Regions from separate parts of the Nitrobacter sp. MLSD-S21 genome, predicted to be linked through region 1. Evidence: riboswitches for the same ligand, from Rfam matches in the RefSeq annotation. Region 1 holds a riboswitch; the other holds the start of a gene.

Region 1 (9,460 bases):
TGTCTCATAATAAAGAGTGCGGAGCAGCTGGGCCTTCCAGCCATTCCAGACGCCGGGGCCGACGCCGCGAATGTCTGCGGTCGTCAGGATGGTCAAGAGCTTCATCCGCTCGACCGATTGGACCACGGCCGCGAAATTCTCGATGGTCTTGCGATCGGATAGGTCGCGAGACTGGGCCACTTTGGACATCGTCAGATGCTGTTCGATCAGCCACGCGACCAGTTCGGTGTCGGCTGCGTTGAAGCCAAGGCGCGGGCACAATCTGCGCGCTACCTTGGCGCCTGCGATCGAATGATCCTCGGGCCGGCCCTTTGCAACGTCATGAAGCAGTGTGGTGATGTAGATGACAGGCCGGTGCTCGGGAAGAATCTTGCGCATCAGCTCGCTGGCGAGCGCGACCTCGTCATTGTCGCCGCGCTCGATATCCTGAAGGATGCCGATGCAGCGAATCAGATGCTCGTCCACCGTGTAGTGATGGTACATATTGAACTGCATCATCGAGACGATCGTGCCAAAGGCGCGGATGAACTGACCTAGCACCCCGGTCTCGTTCATCCTGCGCAGCACGGTCTCCGCATCATTCGAGGTCAGGATCTCCATGAACAGCCGGTTGGCTTCCGGGTTTTCGCGAAGCTCCGCGTTGATCAGCCGTCGCGACCGCGTCACCAGCCGCAAGGCGTCCGGATGGAAAGCCAGGTTGTTCTTCTGCGCGAGGCGGAACAAACGGATCAGATTGACAGGGTCGCGCTTGAAGAGATCGGGCGTCGCGAGATTGATGCGGTTGTTGTCGATGATGAAGTCGTCGTTGTCCGGAACCCGCCGAACCTCCGTGCCCCGCGGCCACAACATCACGCGGCTGAGAACCGGTGCCGGCTTAGCCTGCTGATCCTCGAGCTTCGCGCATAGAATTGCGGTGAGGTCGCCGACATCCTTGGCGGTCAGGAAGTAGTGCTTCATGAAGCGTTCGACATCCTGCATCCCCGGATGAGACGTATATCCGAGCCGGACCGCGATCTCCCGCTGCAAGTCGAACGACAGCCGTTCCTCCGCCCTCCCTGTCGCGAAGTGCAGGTTACAGCGTACCGACCATAGAAAATCGGCGCAGCGGCTAAAGGTCCGGTATTCGCGAACATCGAACACATTGCACTGGAGCAATTCGTGGCTTTCACGCACCCGATAGACATACTTCGCGATCCAGAACAACGTATGCAGGTCGCGTAATCCCCCTTTGCCATCCTTGACGTTAGGCTCGACCAGATAGCGCGACTGGCCGGCGCGGTGATGGCGCTCCTCGCGCTCGGCAAGTTTGGCAGCGACGAATTCCGCCGCTGTTCCCCGCACCACTTCGGTGTCGAAGCGGCTAACCAGTTCGTCGTAAAGTGCCCGGTCGCCGGTGACGAAGCGGGCTTCCAGAATTCCGGTGCGGACGGTCATGTCGCCCCGCGCCTGCCGGATCGATTCATTGACCGAGCGCGTCGCGTGACCGACGTTCAACCCCATGTCCCATAGACAATACAGGATAGCCTCGGCGACCTGTTCGCCCCACGCCGTCTGTTTGTAAGGCAGAATGAACAGCAGATCGATATCCGAGTCCGGCGCCATCAAACCGCGCCCGTAGCCGCCGGTCGCCACCACGGCCATGCGCTCGCCATCGGACGGAATAGGGGAATGATAGAGATGACGGGTCGCGGCCGAAAACGCCAGACGAATGATTTCGTCTTGAACGAAGCAAAGCCATTCGGCGCAGCGCCGCCCGTGGCGGTCACGCAGAAGCCTCGCCTGCGCCGCATCGCGCACTTTCGCGAGTTCGACCTTCAACAACCTGGACACGGCAGAACGGAAAACGTCCCCGTGCCCAGCGTGCTTTTCGGCCAGCGCATCAATTTCGCCGATGATCCGGACGGTATCGAAACCGGCGCCGTCCGCCGCTTCTTTTGTCGTTGCGAGGTCCATCGCTTATCCGGATAACGGAGGCCGCGCGCGCTGTCACCGCAGTTTGTGAACTGCATGTGACGGATCCATGCTTCAACCCACCGGTTTGAGCAATGATGCGCTGCAGCCGGCATCTCCAGAATATCTGTTTTCTCGTTGACGGAAATCCCCTAAATATTTGAAACGCGTGACTTTTATTTCTCAGCTGCTGCGCCGATATTCCGCAGCCCATCCTCAAACGGAGCTTTATATGACGCTCCTCCCTCTCATGGGGTTTCGATCCCGGCCAGTCGACCCCAGATAGAGGGCATGACCTCACAAATGCCCGACCCCGCCACGTCGCGTGAAACCCCCGTGCGCGCGCCCTCATCCATTCCGGTCGACGACGCCGTGATTCCGTTTGAGGTGAGCACACTCGACCTGCGTGGACGACTGACCCGGCTAGGGCCGGCGCTCGACGAGTTGCTGGTCCGGCACGACTATCCCGCACCGGTCGCCAAGCTGCTCGGCGAGGCGATCGTGCTGACGACGCTGCTCGGCTCATCGCTCAAGTTCGAGGGCCGGTTCATCCTGCAAACCCAGACCGATGGACCGGTGTCGTTCCTGATTGTCGACTTTCGGGCCCCGGCCGGGCTGCGAGCCTATGCCCGTTTCGACAAGGCCCGGCTCGGCGATGCTTCCGACTCGGGCGCGCTGCTGGGCCGCGGCCATCTCGCGATGACCATCGATCAGGGTCCGGACATGAACCGCTATCAGGGTCTTGTGGCACTGGAAGGCGGCAACCTCGAAGATGCGGCGCATGAGTATTTTCTGCGCTCGGAACAGATTCCGACGCGGGTCCGGCTCGCGGTCGGCGAGGAGTGGCGCCGGGAGGGGGATGGACCGAAGCGCGGCTGGCGTGGCGGCGGCATGCTGCTGCAATTCCTGCCCAAGGCGCTGGAGCGCGCGCGCCAGGCCGATCTCCATCCCGGCGATGCCCCCGACGGTGGCGCCGTGCATACGGTGAGCGAGGATGATGCCTGGGCCGAGGGTCAGTCGCTGATCGGCACCGTCGAGGACCTCGAACTGATCGATCCCGACTTGTCCGGTGAACGTCTGCTTTACCGCCTGTTCCATGAGCGCGGCGTCAGGGTGTTTTCGCCGCAAGCGCTGCACGCGCGGTGTTCATGCTCGCGTGACGCCGTGGCGGCCATGCTGAAAAGCTTCACGCCGGAGGACCGCTCGGGCATGGTGCAGGATGGCAAGGTTGCCGTGACCTGCGAGTTCTGCAATTCGGTGTACGAATTTACCCCGCAGGAAGCCGGCGTGGAGTAGGCGCGATTGGACGCGACCTTAGTTCAGCACGCGCTTGCTGTCGGGGCTGTCGAGCGAGAAGGTCGGAACGTCTATTTCGAAGGGTTCGCCGCTTCGGATCGAGATCATCTGGTAGCGGCCACTCATGAAGCCGGTGGCGGTCGGCAGAGGAACCCCGCTCGTGTATTCGAAGCGCTCGCCGGGCGCAAGCACCGGCTGCTCGCCCACGACGCCCTCGCCGCGGACTTCCTGCTTCCTTCCCGAGGCATCGGTGATGATCCAATGCCGGGTGCGCAACTGCACGGTCTCGGGACCGGCGTTTATGATAACCACCGTATAGGACCAGAAAAAATGGCCTCGCTCGGCGGACGACCTCTCCGGCATGAAATTCGGTTCAACGGTGACTTCGATCTGGCGGGTAACGGCACGGTACATCGCAAACTCTCTAGTATTCGAGCGATCATAGCCAAAACAGGCGCATGAACCAGCCCCCTTCGTTGTGATCGTGCGTCAGCCTGGTTCCACACTATGATCCCGGCGGCAATATTGATTTTTTGCCACCGTTAGCGTGAAGCTGTCCTCCCGTAAATCCATCTCGATCGCGCAGGCGATTGAGATGGCCTTATCGAAGCCGAGCGTATGCCGCCAGTTACCGATCAGATTGTCGGAGCGCGCACGAGGGCGGCCCCTGCGGGCGTCACGCGCGATGCGCCGGCCGTTTTGATTCCGACCCCGCCGCGCGAGCGCGAGCTGAGGCTCGATCTGTTTCGCGGGCTCGCGCTATGGTTGATTTTCATTGACCATCTGCCGCAGAACCTCCTGACCTGGCTCACTCTCCGCAACTATGGCTTCAGTGACGCCACGGAGATTTTCATCTTCATCTCGGGCTATACCGCCGCCCTCGTTTACGGACGCGCTATGCGCGAGCGCGGATTTGTCGTCGCCGCCGCGCGCATTCTCAGGCGAGTCTGGCAAATCTACGTAGCACATATCTTTCTATTCACGATTTTCCTCGCGGAAATTTCCTACGTCGCGAGCAGCTTTGAGAACCCGCTTTACACCGAGGAAATGGGCATCCTCGATTTTCTCAAGCAGCCCGACGTCACGATCGTGCAGGCGCTGCTTCTGAAATTCCGCCCCGTCAACATGGACGTGCTGCCGCTCTACGTCGCGCTGATGCTCTTTTTTCCGCCGGTGTTGCTGGTGATGCAGCGCAAGGCTGATCTGGGGCTAGCGCTGTCGGTCGGTTTTTATGCACTCACCCGGTGGTTCGAGCTGGCACTCCCCGCCTATCCCAACGGGGTCTGGTTCTTCAATCCGTTCGCCTGGCAACTGCTGTTCGTGTTTGGCGCATGGTGCGCGCTCGGAGGCGCCAAGCGCATCTCGCGCATCCTGTCTTTGCCGGCAACACTTTGGATTTGCGTCACCTATCTGCTGTTCGCTTTCTACACCACGCTGACCTGGCATGTGCCGCAGCTCAATCATTTGATGCCGGACATCGCCGAACAGTGGATGTATCCGATCGACAAGACCAATCTCGACGTGCTGCGCATCATCCACTTTTTGGCGCTCGCCGCGCTGGCCGTCCGCTTCCTGCCCAGGAACTGGCCGGGATTGGCGTCCCCCTGGCTTAAGCCGCTGATCCTGTGCGGCCAGAGTTCGCTCCAGATCTTCTGTATCGGGGTCTTTCTGGCCTTCGCCGGGCAGTTCATCCTCGCAGAGTGCTCCGGCGGCGCCACGATTCACCTCATTATCAGCATTTGCGGAATCCTGATCATGTCCGCCGCCGCATGGGTGTTTTCGTGGTACAAGAGGGTTGCGGGCAAGGGCGGAAGCCGCGCCAAACCTGCCGATGGCGACTCGGATCTTGCGGGAGGAGGAGCATGAGGACCGGCTTGGCGTCGGTCTTGATCGCGCTGGCCGCTTCATCGGCCAGCGTCTCCGCGTGTGCTGACGATGTGACCAAAAACTGCGCCGTGCCGGCCTATCTACTGACCAGCGATAGTACACTATCCCGGGTCGCCTCGGCGGTCAGGGCGGGCGGCCCGCTCAACATTCTGGTGGTGGGCAGCCGTTCCTCATCAATATCCGGAGCCGAGGAGGAAGCCTATCCGGCGAAATTGCAGGCTGCACTTCGCGAGAAATTGCCGGGCATTCTCGTGAACGTGTCCGTGGAACTGGCTCTGCGCAAGACCGCCGAGGATGTCGCGCCCAGCCTCGGCAAGCTCGCGGAGGCGAAAAAATCAACTCTGGTGGTGTGGCAGACCGGCATTGTCGATGCCATCCGGTCCGTCGACATCGACGACTTTCGCGAGGCCCTCGACCAAGGCGTGACCTCATTGCAGAAAGCGGGAGCGGATGTCGTGCTGATGAACATGCAGTACAGCCCGCGCACGGAAACCATGGTTTCAATGACATCTTACATCGACAACATGCGCGTCGTCGCGCAGCAGCGCGACGTACCAGTGTTCGACCGCTTTACAATCATGAGTAAGTGGAACGAGAGCGGTGAATTCGATCTATTCAGCCCAGTGCGGGGAGTAAGCCTTGCCAAACGCGTTCACAGTTGTCTCGGTAGCGCCTTATCGACCTTCGTGATCGAGACCGCTCGCATCAACCCCACCGAACTCGGGACCAAGCGTTGATGATGATCCTTCGCTTCCGCAGAACCCTCGGCCCGGCCGCGGCGGTCATACTGGCGGCAGTATCGGCCTCCACCGCGCTCGCACAAACGGCGCCGGCCAACGCCTCCGCGCTGTCGACAGGCAGCACCGCACCCGTTTCTTCGGTCGCAACCGCGCAATCCGGCACGCCGACGCAGAGCCTGTCCGGAAGGACGATCGACAAGGTAGCGACAATTGCTGCCCGCGCGCGCGACATCTTCAATCGCGTCCCTTGCCTGCCGCCGAAGGGTGTCTCGCAGTCGGTGGGATCACTGCCTCATGTGGCGGCCAAGCTTGCAGCCAACAAACCGGTTGTCATCGTCGCCTTCGGTTCGTCCTCGACGCAGGGTTACGGCGCGACGTCGCCAGAATTCAATTATCCGAACCGCCTGGCGGCCCAGTTGCACCGCAAATATCCGGCCGCCGCCATCACCGTGCTCAATCGCGGCAAGGGCGGCGAGGACGCGCCCGAGATGATAAAGCGGCTGCGAACGGAAGTGATCGATGCCAAGCCGGACATGGTGATCTGGCAGGTCGGCACCAACGCGGTGCTACGCAATCTCGATCCCGCGAGCACCGCAAAAACCGTCGAAGACGGCGTCGCGACCATTCAGGCCTCCGGCGCCGATCTGGTCCTGATCGATCCGCAATACGCGCCCGCCGTCAATGCCAGGGGCGAGAGTGCCGGCAGAATGGTCGGTCTGCTGAACCGGGTCGCGCACTACAGGCATGTGGGGATTTTCCCGCGCTTCGAGGTCATGCGCGACTGGCACGACCGGCAGTCGCTACCGTTCGACACCTTCGTGACCAAGGACGGCCTTCACATGAACGACTGGGGTTATGCCTGTTTCGCCCAGTTGCTCGGCGACAACATCATCAAGTCGGTGGATCAGGTCCAGGCTGGCGCCAGTTTACCGGCGGCTGCGACTGTCAATCGGCCTTTGTGAGACTTTACCCCCTCTCCTTGTTGGAAAGGGAAGAAAGCCTCACACCTTTTCCAGTGCGGCAACAAGATCCTCGATCAGGTCGTCCTTGTGTTCGAGACCGGCCGAATAGCGGATGAAGCCTTCGCCGATCCCGAGCCCGGCGCGGACTTCCGGGGCAAGACGCTGGTGGGTGGTGGTTGCCGGATGGGTGACGAGACTCTTGGCGTCGCCGAGGTTGTTCGAGATGCGCGCGAGCTTCAACGCGTTGAGACACCGAAACGCCGCCGCCTTGCCGCCCTTGACATCGAAGCCGATCAGCGTCGAGCCGGCGCGCATCTGCTTTTTCACCAGCGCCGCCTGCGGATGGTCCGGCCGGCCGGGATAGATGAGGCGGGACACTTTCGGATGCGACGCCAGCACCTCCGCGATCGCCGCGGCGCTCTCGGTTTGCTGGCGCACGCGGACGCTGAGCGTCTCCAATCCCTTCAGGAGAATCCAGGCGTTGAACGGCGAGATCGACGGTCCGGTCTGGCGTATAAAGGTCTGGAGATGATCCTGGACGAAAGCGTTCGACGACAGGATGACGCCGCCGAGCGTCCGTCCCTGGCCATCGATGTGCTTGGTGGCCGAATACACCACGACGTCGGCGCCGAGCTCCAGCGGGCTTTGCCAGATCGGCGTCGCGAACACATTGTCGACGATCAGCCGAGCGCCAGCCTGATGCGCGATCTCGGCGATGCCACCGATGTCGAGCACGTCGAGCGTCGGGTTGGTCGGGCTTTCGATGAAGCAGGTTTTGGTGTTCGGCCGCATCGCCTTGCGCCATTGATCGAGATCAAGGCCGTCAACCAGCGTGGATTCGATGCCGTAGCGGGGCAGCAGGTCTTCGACCACATAGCGGCAGGAGCCGAACAAGGCCTTTGCCGCCACCACATGATCGCCCGCCTTCAGCGGCGCCAGCATCGCGGTGGTCACCGCGGCCATGCCCGTCGCGAGGGCGCGCGCGGTCTCCGCGCCTTCGAGCGCAGCCATGCGCTGCTCGAACATCGCGACCGTCGGGTTGGAGTAGCGCGAGTAGATGAAGCCGGGATCGTCGCCCTTGAATCGCGCCTCACACTGTTCGGCGGTGTCGTAGACGTAACCTTGAGTCAGGAACAGGGCTTCCGAGGTCTCGGCGAACTGCGAACGCAGCGTGCCGGAATGAACCAGCCGGGTTTCAGGGTGATAGCGGGGTGCGGACTTGGTCTCGGACATATGATCTCCTGCGTGTCCACCGCGGACAGCGGCCACAAAAAAACCGGCCTGGAAGAACTCCACAAGCCGGGATCACATTGTCCCCGGCCTGTTTAGCGACTTATTTAACGTGGCTGCAAGCCGGCCGGCTCAAATCACCACGGAACGCTGTCATGCCTAGTCCCGCCTCTCCCGTCCGTCAAGCCAATCAATTGACAATCGCAATCGGCTGGCTGCAAATCCGGATTCAGACGCCAGAACCCTGCCTCTCGCCGACGGACAAGCACTAAAGCCCCTGCTCCTGTTTCGGGTCGATATCGCCCAGGCCGTAAAGACGACATCGTGTCATTCTCGCTCCCTCCCGACGCCAACGGCATTCTGCCCGACCGCATGATCGCGGCGATGGCCGACGCAGGCCTGATCCTGCCGGAATATCCGTTTGTCGAGAGCCAGATCCAGCCGGCAAGCCTCGATCTGCGGCTCGGCGCCATGGCTTATCGGGTGCGCGCCAGCTTTCTGCCGGGGCCTGACGCAACCGTCGCTGAACGCATTGATGAGCTCAAGCTGCACGAAGTCGATCTTTCCGACGGCGCGGTGCTGGAGACCAACTGCGTTTACATCGTGCCGCTGCTGGAGAGCCTGGCCCTGCCGCCCGAAATCATCGCCGCCGCTAATCCAAAAAGCTCGACCGGCCGCCTCGACGTATTCACGCGCGTGATCGCCGACGGCACCCGGCGCTTCGACATGATCGGCGCCGGCTATCACGGGCCGCTCTATGCGGAGATCAGTCCCAAGACGTTTCCAGTGCTCCTGCGCGAGGGATCGCGGCTGTCGCAGGTCCGCTTCCGCACCGGAGAGGCCGTTCTCGATGCCCACGAGCTCGAAGCCCTGCACGAACGGGAGCGGCTCGTCGATGTCGACGACGCCGATCTCGTCAACGGCGTGGCGCTCAGCGTCGATCTTTCGGGCGACTATGCCAACGGCTTTGTCGGCTATCGCGCCAAGCGCCATACCGGAGTGGTCGATATCGATCGCCGCGGCGGCTATGCGGTCGGTGAGTTCTGGGAGCCGATCGCGGCGCGGCCGGACGGCAGCCTGATCCTGGATCCTGGCGAGTTCTATATTCTCGCCTCGAAGGAAGCTGTTCAGGTGCCGCCGGACTACGCCGCGGAAATGGTGCCGTTCGATCCGCTGGTCGGCGAGTTCCGGGTGCACTACGCGGGCTTCTTCGATCCCGGCTTCGGCTATGCCGGCGCGGGCGGACAGGGGTCACGTGCGGTGCTCGAGGTGCGCTCGCGCGAGGTGCCGTTCATTCTCGAGCACGGCCAGATCGTCGGCCGCCTCGTCTATGAGAAGATGCTGTCGCGGCCCGACGCGATGTACGGCCAGCGCATCGGCTCCAACTACCAGGCC
Region 2 (9,460 bases), on a different contig from region 1:
CAGATTCTCGTCGGCAACGGACACAGCTTTTCGGACGTCGCAAGGAAAGTGGTTTCGATCATCAATCTCGAGAGTGTCGCCGCGATCGAAAAAATGGTGGGGCAGCCGGTTCACCCGCTACGCTTCCGCGCCAACCTGTACGTCCGATGCTGGCCGGCCTGGAGCGAACTCGACTTGCTGGAGCGCACACTCGCGATCGGCGACATCCGGCTCAAGGTGGTCAAGCGCATCGTCCGATGCACCGCCACCAACGTCGACCCGGAGACCGCGGCACGCGATCTCGACATTCCGCGCACGCTGATGCGAACGCTGGGGCATTGCGATTGTGGGGTTTATGCGGAAGTCGTCACCGGCGGCACGATCAGGATCGACGATAAAGTCGAAACGCTTCCGGAATCGCTCGCGTAAACGAGAGACCGCGATTCTTCCTTCCACTCCTGCTCCGCCGCAGGAGAGGCCGCAGGGACGACGTCCGTGCGGAGCGCGGGAGCCCGTCGAAACGTGCCCCCGCCGGTCCTCGTTCACTGCGAAACCCTCTCCTTTGCAGGAGAGGGCGAAACGGCATCATATGCCTCAGTTCGGCACGACGTAGGCGTAGATGCGGCCGCGCGGATAGACCGACTCCGCGACGCGATGGCCGTGATTGCCCGAGACGATAATGGGATTACCACGCCGATCGATACCGCTGACGACGCCGACATGACCGCCGCCGCGTCGGCCCATGACGGCGATGGCGCCGACCTGTGGGCCGGAGACTCGCCGCCCGTAATGCGCGAATGAACGCGCCATGTCGGAGCCCGTCCCCGGGTGTCCAGCGCGCTTCAGAACCATGTTCATGAACCGCGCGCACCAGAGCCGGCTACGACCGGTGGGGTTACCTCCGATGTAGCGCCTGGCTTCCGCAACAACATTCGAGACCAAGCCTCCGCCTGAAAATCCCGTCCCCGGAGTCAAGGCGGCGTTGGCGTCCCTCCACTCACGCGCATGAAATCGCCGCGTGTAGCGGTATCTGTGATGACGATAATGCCGGTGAACGTGATGATGGTGTTTATAGTGAACGTGCGCGTAATGTCCCGCACGATAGTAAGGTCTAGCCGAGGCCGGTATCGCAAAAGCGACCACGGCCAAGAAACACACCGCCAGTGCCAAAATACGCGGCAACCAGCGCAACGCAACTAACTGGAACATACTTGCTCCCCTGTGACACCTCCCACTTCCCCACACGCGTCACGGTGAACTCCGCTCTTATGTCGTGCCGAGAAAACGCGGGCCTTAAAATCACGGGGGGCAGGCTTTTTGAAGTCATACCTGCATTGCGCGTAGCGCATATCTGCGGTGCAATACGCCTTTGGTAGAATGCGGTATTTTTCCAAATTGATGTTTTAAAAAGGTATTTTGCGATAGGCGTAAGTTACCAAGCCCATTTATTAAGACGCCAGGTACTGGCCACGTTGCGCCGCAAACCGGTTCCACGAGCCCTGGAGCGCGTGGAACTCGATCCATTCAGGAGCTCGATCGATCCATCATCACGAACGCGATCGACCCAAATTTTGAGCGGAGTGGACGAAAAGTACCTTTACTCGTCCTTTGCCGAAGCCTGAGCGATCTTCTCCGCCCGGCTAAGCAGAAACACTCCCTGCTCCCCGAACATATTCCAAAACCACCAGGGCGCGTTGAACCGCAGCGGCCGGCCGTAAAGATTGAGCGCGACCGCACGCTCGATCTTGACGTTGATCTCGTCGCAGAGCTGGACGAAATCCTTGATGGTACAGAAATGGATATTCGGGGTATCGTACCATGTCGCCGGCAGGTTGTCCGTGCGCGGCATATGGCCGCCGATCAGAAGCTGAACACGCATCTTCCAGTAGCCGAAATTCGGAAACGAAACGACAGCATGCCGGCCGATCCGTAGCAGATTTTCCAGCACTGTTTTCGGCTGCCGTGTGGCCTGCAAGGTCTGCGACAGGATGACGTAGTCGAAGGCATCGTCGGGATAGTTGATAAGGTCGGTATCGGCGTCGCCCTGCACCACTGCAAGACCCTTGGCCACGCAACGATTGACGCCCTCCCGCGACAGCTCGATGCCGCGGCCATCGATGCCCCGCGTCTCGAGCAGTTGCAAAAGATCGCCGTCGCCACAACCGACGTCCAGAACCTTTGAACCTGGCTTGATCATCTCCGCCAACAGGAGATGATCACTGCGATAACGGTCGCCCGCCCGCGGAGCGACCTCATCTAACGGCAGGGCCGGCTGCTCCACACTCATCTCATTGCCCTGCATCGGCCACGCCGCGGGTCTTTCCCGCAGATTCCAGGAACGCACGCGCGATATCGAAGAACTCGGGAACGTCGAGCAGGAAGGCATCATGGCCGCGATCGGTCTCGATCTCCGCGAACGAGACCCGCGCACCGCCGGCATTGAGGGCATGCACGGTCGCCCGCGATTCGGAGGTCGGAAACAACCAGTCGCTGGTGAACGAGACCACGCAGAACCGGGTGTGGGTATCGCGAAACGCGGCGGCCAACACGCCGTCATGATCGGCCGCCACATCAAAATAGTCCATCGCTCGCGTGAGATAGAGATAGCTGTTGGCATCAAAGCGCTCAACGAATGACGATCCCTGGTGGCGCAGATAGCTTTCGACCTGGAAATCCGCGTCGAACGAAAATGTCGGCAACTCGCGATCTTGCATCCGCCGTCCGAACTTGCGATGCAGCGCCGCGTCCGACAGATAAGTAATGTGTGCGGCCATCCGCGCCACGCCCAGGCCCCGGTGGGGATGGGTGCCTTGCTCGACATAGCGGCCGTCGCGCCAGTCGGGATCAGCCATCACCGCTTGCCGTCCCAATTCGTGAAACGCAATGTTCTGCGCGGAGTGACGCGTGCTGCAGGCGATCGGCAGCGCTGAGAACACGCGCTTCGGATAGGCCGCACACCACTGCAGCACCTGCATGCCGCCCATGGAGCCACCGACCACCGAAAACAGCGTGTCGATTTCGAGGCGGTCGATCAGCATGGCCTGCGCGCGCACCATGTCAGGGATGGTGATGACCGGGAAGTCCAGGCCCCACACCTTGCCGGTCGCGGGATTGATCGAGGCGGGACCCGTCGAGCCCATACAGCCCCCGATCACGTTGGAGCAGATAATGAAATACTTCTCGGTATCGAGCGGTTTGCCGGGTCCCACCAGGGTCACCCACCAGCCTGGTTTTCCGGTGAGCGGATGAAGGTTAGCCACATGCTGGTCCCCGGTGAGGGCATGGCAAACCAGGATGGCATTGGATTTTGCAGTATTGAGTTTACCATAGGTCTGATAGGCAATCTGGAACGGCGCGAGATCGATGCCGCAATCGAGCGGAAGCGGTTGATCGCTTCCGAAGATCGCGACCTGCGACGTGGGATGATCTGCTTCCTGGGCTCGATACTCGGCTTGAGCCGGCCCCGGTATCGATTGCACGTTTGCCATCCTGCACTGCCCCCGCCGGGGCTTCGGGAAGCCACCGGACCGCAGGCCATAAAAAACCCGGCCCGAACTTGGGTTCGGCCGGGATCAGGATTTCGCTGTCCCCGGCCTGTTTAGCGAGTTGTTTAACGTGGCTGCAAGCCGGCCGGCTCAAATGACCACGGAACGGACGAAAAATAGTCCGCTGCATGCTTTTCGTCAAGATAAGCAGATCGGTTGCTGCCGGCCCATGATCACGACCGGGGCCAGAGCGTTTTCGAGCGAAGTGAATACCGGTTCGCGTAAAGAAAACGCATCACATCAAACCGTAGAGCCACGTTTCTGCCTCTGTAAGAAGCGTGGCTCTATGGTCGCTTCCAACATTCGCAAGAAGGCTCGCTGAAACGGGATGCGAATGTTAGAACCGGACCGCGGCCGACGCTCCTTCCTGCGGCCGACAGGTTGCATCCATGACGAAAATCTCCCCCGCGCCTCCATCTCTGCAAGACTTACGCAAAGAGATCGACGCCATCGACGAGCAGGTTCACAACCTGCTGATGCAGCGCGGCGACATCATTGACCGCCTGATATCGGTGAAGCAGACCCAGGAGGTCGGCTCGGCATTCCGGCCGGCGCGCGAGGCTGACATGATGCGGCGTCTGGCGCAGCGCCATCGCGGCATCCTGCCGCTCGACACCGTCGAAAGCATCTGGCGCGTCATCATCGCAACCTTCACCTACGTTCAGGCGCCCTTCTCGCTGCACGCCGATCTCTCACTCGGCGAATCCGCGATGCGGGATTCCGCGCGCTTCCATTTTGGCTTCACCATCCCCTTCGTGCCGCACTTCAATGCGCAAGCCGCTGTGGAAGCCGTGGCGAATGCGAAAGGCGACCTCGCGCTCGTCTCGGCGACCTCGAGCCGCGCGCCATGGTGGCTTGCACTGGAAGCCGACGGCGCGCCAAAGATCATCGCCCGCCTGCCCTTCATCGAGCGCGCCGATCATCCGGCCGCGCTGCCGGTGTTCGTGATCTCACGAGTCGCCGACGATGCGCGGGTCACGGAAGTGGAGACCTGGAGCGTGCGCGTCTCCGGCTGGAATGCCAATACCGCCCGCACACTGTCGCCGCTCGCCGAGATCGTTGCAGTGCCCGATGGCGCCTTCGACGGCGCCGCGCTGCTGGTGTCCATCACGGACGGCACCAGCCTCGACACCATCAAATCGGCGCTAATCGAAGCCGGCGCGTCGGTCCGTTCAATGGCTCTCGTCGGCAGTCACGCAACGCGCTATACGATGCCTTCCAGCAGGGCGGCTCGTCCGTAACGTCTCGCTACAGCGTTTTCCAGCGAAGTGGATGCCAGTTCGCGTGAAGAAAACGCGTCAAATCAAAATCTTAGAGCCCGCTTCTGATTCCGTCAGAAGCGAACGGCTCTAGTCCGGAGCAAATGATGTCCCGACCGGTGCCGAATCCCGGCATTCTCGATATTGCGCCCTACACGCCCGGCAAGAGTCCGGTACCGGAGGCGGGCCGCAAAGTGTTCAAGCTGTCGGCCAATGAAACGCCGTTCGGCCCTTCGCCAAAGGCGATGGACGCTTATCGCGATGCCGTGGCTCACCTCGAAGGCTATCCGGAAGGCACCTCGCGCGTGTTGCGCGCAGCCATCGGGCGCGCCTATGGGCTGGACCCGGACCGTATTATCTGCGGCGCGGGATCGGACGAGATTCTCAACCTGCTGGCGCATACCTTTCTCAGCCACGGCGACGAAGCGATTTCGACCACGCACGGCTTTCTGGTGTACCCGATTGCGACCTTGGCAAACGGCGCGACAAACGTCGTCGCACCCGAGACCGAGTATACCGCAGACATCGACGCGATCCTCAAGCGGGTCACGCCGAAGACCAAGATGGTCTGGCTCGCTAATCCAAACAATCCGACCGGCACCTACCTGCCGTTCGACGAGATCAGGCGGTTGCGCGCGGGCCTGCCGTCCCACGTATTGCTGGTGCTCGACGGTGCCTATTCGGATTATGTGTCGCGCAACGACTACGAATTCGGCATCGAGCTGGTGGCGACGACGGAAAATACCGTGCTGACCCACACCTTCTCCAAGATCCACGGCTTGGCCTCGCTGCGGATCGGCTGGATGTTCGGCCCGGCGCATATCGTCGATGCCGTGAACCGGATCCGCGGCCCCTTCAATGTCTCGACGCCGGCAATGCTTGCGGCCGTGGCCGCGATCGAGGACACCGCGCACGTTCAGATGTCGAAGGTTCACACGGAAGAGTGGCGCAACTGGCTAACGGACGAAGTGACAAAGCTCGGCCTCAAGGTCACGCCCAGCGTGACGAACTTCATCCTGATCCACTTCCCTGACACCAAGGGCAAGACGGCGTCTGAGGCCGACGTGTTTCTGACCAAACGCGGCCTCGTGCTTCGTGCGCTCGACAATTACGGCCTGCCGAATGCCTTGCGCATGACCATCGGCACCGAGGAAGCCAACCGGCTGGTGGCGGATGGCTTGCGCGACTTCATGGCGCAGGCATGACCGCACCGCCCTTATTCCGGCGGATCGCGCTGATCGGATTCGGCCTGATTGGCGGCTCGATCGCGCGCGCGGCGCGCGCGCAAGGCCTCGCCGGCGAAATCGTGGTCACCGCACGCTCCGCGAAGACGCGTGCGCGGGTGACGGAGCTCGGCATCGCCGATCGCGTGGTGGACACCAACGCCGAGGCCGCAAGCGACGCCGACCTCGTGATCCTCTGTATTCCGGTCGGGGCGTGCGGCGCGGTGGCGCAAGAGATCGCATCTCACCTCCGGCCGGACGCCATTGTCTCCGACGTGGGATCGGTGAAAGGCGCCGTCGTCCGCGAGATGACCCCATATCTGCCCACCAGCGTGCATTTCGTGCCAGCACATCCGGTGGCCGGCACTGAGCACTCGGGTCCGGATTCCGGCTTCGCCGAACTGTTTATCAATCGCTGGTGCATACTGACGCCGCCAGACAAAACGGATATTGCCGCCGTCGACAAGTTGCGCGCGTTCTGGACCGCGATCGGCGCCAGGGTCGAGATCATGACCCCTCAGCATCATGATTTGGTGCTGGCGATCACCAGCCATCTGCCGCACCTGATCGCTTACACCATTGTTGGCACCGCGGACGAACTCGGCGAGGTCACATCCTCCGAAGTGATGAAATTTTCCGCCGGCGGCTTTCGCGACTTCACGCGCATCGCAGCCTCCGATCCCACCATGTGGCGCGACGTATTTCTGGCCAACAAGGATGCGGTGCTGGAAATGCTCGGCACCTTCAACGAAGATCTCTCCAAGCTGACGCGCGCCATGCGCCGTGGCGATGGCGAAGCGCTTTTTGAGCACTTCACCCGCACCCGCGCAATCCGCCGCGGCATCGTCGAGATCGGCCAGGATTCCGCGGCTCCCGATTTCGGGCGGCTGCAGACGGGTGCAAAGAAGCCATAGTGGCATTGCCGGACTCGATCCGGCAATCCATCCTTTTACGAGAAATGATGGGTGCGCGGGTCAAGCACGTGCATGACCGCCGAAGCAGATATCAGCACTCGATCAGAATAGCGGCGGCGTCTGGGCGACCTTCAGCGGCCCGATGAAGATTGCGCCGTTGACGAATCGCAACGGGAAAGAGCGCGCCTTCTTCCCTTCCAGCGTTGCCTCCTGACCGATTGCATTAAGGCCCGCCGTGACCCCGACGTTGGCGTTCTCACGCACGGCCTTACCCCACCCTGGAATAGCCCGGTCCAGCGCGCCGAACAGATTGTCGATATCCTTGGTCTTCACGCCGGGCGCGACCTTGTCGAGAGTGGCCTGCGGCACGCCCTGCTCCAGCATTTTATCGATTCCGAGCGCCGGAATCACCTTCTCGAAACCGGTTGCTGTCATGTGTAACTCGCCGTCGAGGTGCCCATCGGCGGTAAGCCCTAGCGAGCCTGCGGCTATCGCGATCAGATCGCCTTGCTGGATACGCGACTGCTTGATCTCGATGCGGCCGTCCGCCGCCTGCAATTCGCGAAACCGCACCGGCCAGGGTTTCGGCGTGACATCCTTCAGCCCGTGTACGATCGCACGGATATCAGCATCGAATGGCGCAGTCAGCACCGGATGAACGTCCTGAATGGTCGCCCCGGTCAATTCAAGGACAGCCTCGATCGCCGGGTGATCTGGTCTGGAGTTCTCCGCGATGCGGCCGTGAAGCTCGACTTGCTTGGCGCGCGCAACCGGGGTCTGCACCGAGGCTGCGACATGGTCGATCGCAGGATCTTGGAAAACGATATCCGCGCTCTGCGGAGTACCTGGCAATCCGACAATGCTGCTGCGCGCGATGCTCCAGTTGACGACCATCACCGGCTGTCCATGTTGGGATAGCGTTGCCGGGGCTTTGAACTCTGCGATCAGCAGTTTCGGAGTATAGATCTGCGCGACCACCAGGATATCCCCGAGGCGCGCAGTCAGTGGCGCTATCGCCGCCTGATCGGCCGTTTGCGACTTTAGCTCGACGGTCGCGTCCTTGCAGTGAACCTCAAGACGGAAGGGGAATCCGGCGACAGTCCGCTTGGCGCAATCATAGTTGCGCCCGGACGCGGCCTCGCGCGCGCGCCAGGCATCGACCGTCTGATCGACCTGGGAGGCGGCATAAAACCAGAACCCACTCCAAGCCGCGGCGGCGATGACCACCAGCACGGGCATGACGAAGACGGGCCAAAGACGGTGCTTGCGAGAGGCGTTGGCAGCGTTCATGCGGGAGGCTGGCTCATGAATTTGTCAGGTGGCGGGGGTCTCCGACCATAGTCGCGCAACCTCGGCAAAACCAGCCCCTTTCGTTCCGCTTCGCCTGGCGGTGCGGCTCTGTTAAAGCATCTGTTGGCCGGGTAAATCCCGGCTAGCCCTAAGAAAATGCTCTCAATTATAATAGCTTGTGCGTATTCGGTATCCAATTTGCGGGATACGCTCTGGTTGGAGCGTGGATGAGTGTGCAGGAACAAGTTGACCCGGCTATTGGTAGGTCCGACAGCGATCTCTGGGTATTTGCCTATGGTTCGCTGATGTGGCGACCGGGATTCGATTTTGCCGAACAGATTCCGGCGCGGCTGATCGGCGAGCACCGGGCGCTCTGCGTCTACTCGTTCGACCATCGCGGGACGCCGGAGAGACCGGGGCTGGTTCTCGGGCTTGACCGGGGGGGAGCTTGCCGGGGCATCGCATTCCGCGTTGCAGCCAACCGGCGCGAGACCACAATTGCGTATTTGCGGGAGCGCGAGCAGACCACCCACGTCTATCGCGAGGTGACGCGCTCCGTCTGGCTCGAGGACGACGCGCGTCGGCGGGTCAGCGCGCTTGCTTACGTGGTCGATCGCGGACATGTCCAGTATGCCGGACGGCTGACGCTGGCTGAACAGGTCCATTATGTCCGCCAGGGGCACGGCCGATCCGGACACAATCGGGACTATGTCTTGTCGACCGTGAAGTCGATCGAGTCACAGGGCTTTCGCGACCCTAAACTTCATCAGCTGGCAGAACTGCTGCACAATGATGCGCGGTTGCCCAAGTAGGTGCGATGCAAGAAGTTTTGAATAGGACTCTTGGCGTTTCGAGATCATGCTCTAATCCTCCGCCGCCCGACCCAACAACCGCCCCTGCTCACGCAGTCCCATCTCGACCAGGGAAGCGGTCGACCCTTCGATCGACACCATCAACCGCGACATGAATTCATCGCGCCGCAATCCCGGTGGCAGCGGTTCGAGGAATTCAACCGTAATCGTTCCCGGATAACGCAGGAACGTCCGGCGGGGCCAGCACAGACCGGAGTTGAGGGCCACCGGAACACACGGCACATCGCCTTCGGCATAGATCATGGCGACGCCGCTCTTGTAGGCTGGCGGGGCTCCGATCGGACGTCGCGTGCCTTCCGGGAAGATGACGAGTTGACGCCCGAGACGCATCTCCTCCCGCGTCATCCGGATCAGCATCTTGAGCGAGCGTATGCCGGC

The links. A riboswitch is a leader RNA that binds a small molecule or an ion and turns the genes downstream of it on or off. The one in region 1 is predicted to bind S-adenosylmethionine.
Region 2: linked by a shared signal. The riboswitch ahead of metX (homoserine O-acetyltransferase MetX) and the one ahead of AC1RT6_RS14430 (O-succinylhomoserine sulfhydrylase) in region 1 are both predicted to bind S-adenosylmethionine.

What each region holds. Positions count from the first base shown of each region.
Region 1 is NZ_JBXASZ010000004.1:238,614-248,073, reverse strand. Features, by position in the region: gene AC1RT6_RS14460 ([protein-PII] uridylyltransferase) at 1-1,953, opposite strand, end outside; gene AC1RT6_RS14455 (Hsp33 family molecular chaperone) at 2,242-3,246, shown strand; gene apaG (Co2+/Mg2+ efflux protein ApaG) at 3,265-3,660, opposite strand; gene AC1RT6_RS14445 (OpgC domain-containing protein) at 3,865-5,112, shown strand; gene AC1RT6_RS14440 (SGNH/GDSL hydrolase family protein) at 5,109-5,870, shown strand; gene AC1RT6_RS14435 (SGNH/GDSL hydrolase family protein) at 5,873-6,835, shown strand; gene AC1RT6_RS14430 (O-succinylhomoserine sulfhydrylase) at 6,875-8,068, opposite strand; SAM riboswitch at 8,140-8,219, opposite strand; gene AC1RT6_RS14425 (2'-deoxycytidine 5'-triphosphate deaminase) at 8,390-9,460, shown strand, end outside.
Region 2 is NZ_JBXASZ010000002.1:254,434-263,893, forward strand. Features, by position in the region: gene AC1RT6_RS06970 (MOSC domain-containing protein) at 1-408, shown strand, start outside; gene AC1RT6_RS06975 (TIGR02594 family protein) at 574-1,188, opposite strand; gene metW (methionine biosynthesis protein MetW) at 1,577-2,266, opposite strand; gene metX (homoserine O-acetyltransferase MetX) at 2,268-3,467, opposite strand; SAM riboswitch at 3,557-3,636, opposite strand; gene AC1RT6_RS06990 (chorismate mutase) at 3,914-4,765, shown strand; gene AC1RT6_RS06995 (pyridoxal phosphate-dependent aminotransferase) at 4,891-5,988, shown strand; gene AC1RT6_RS07000 (prephenate/arogenate dehydrogenase family protein) at 5,985-6,920, shown strand; gene AC1RT6_RS07005 (DUF2125 domain-containing protein) at 7,023-8,210, opposite strand; gene AC1RT6_RS07010 (gamma-glutamylcyclotransferase) at 8,438-9,022, shown strand; gene AC1RT6_RS07015 (lysophospholipid acyltransferase family protein) at 9,074-9,460, opposite strand, start outside.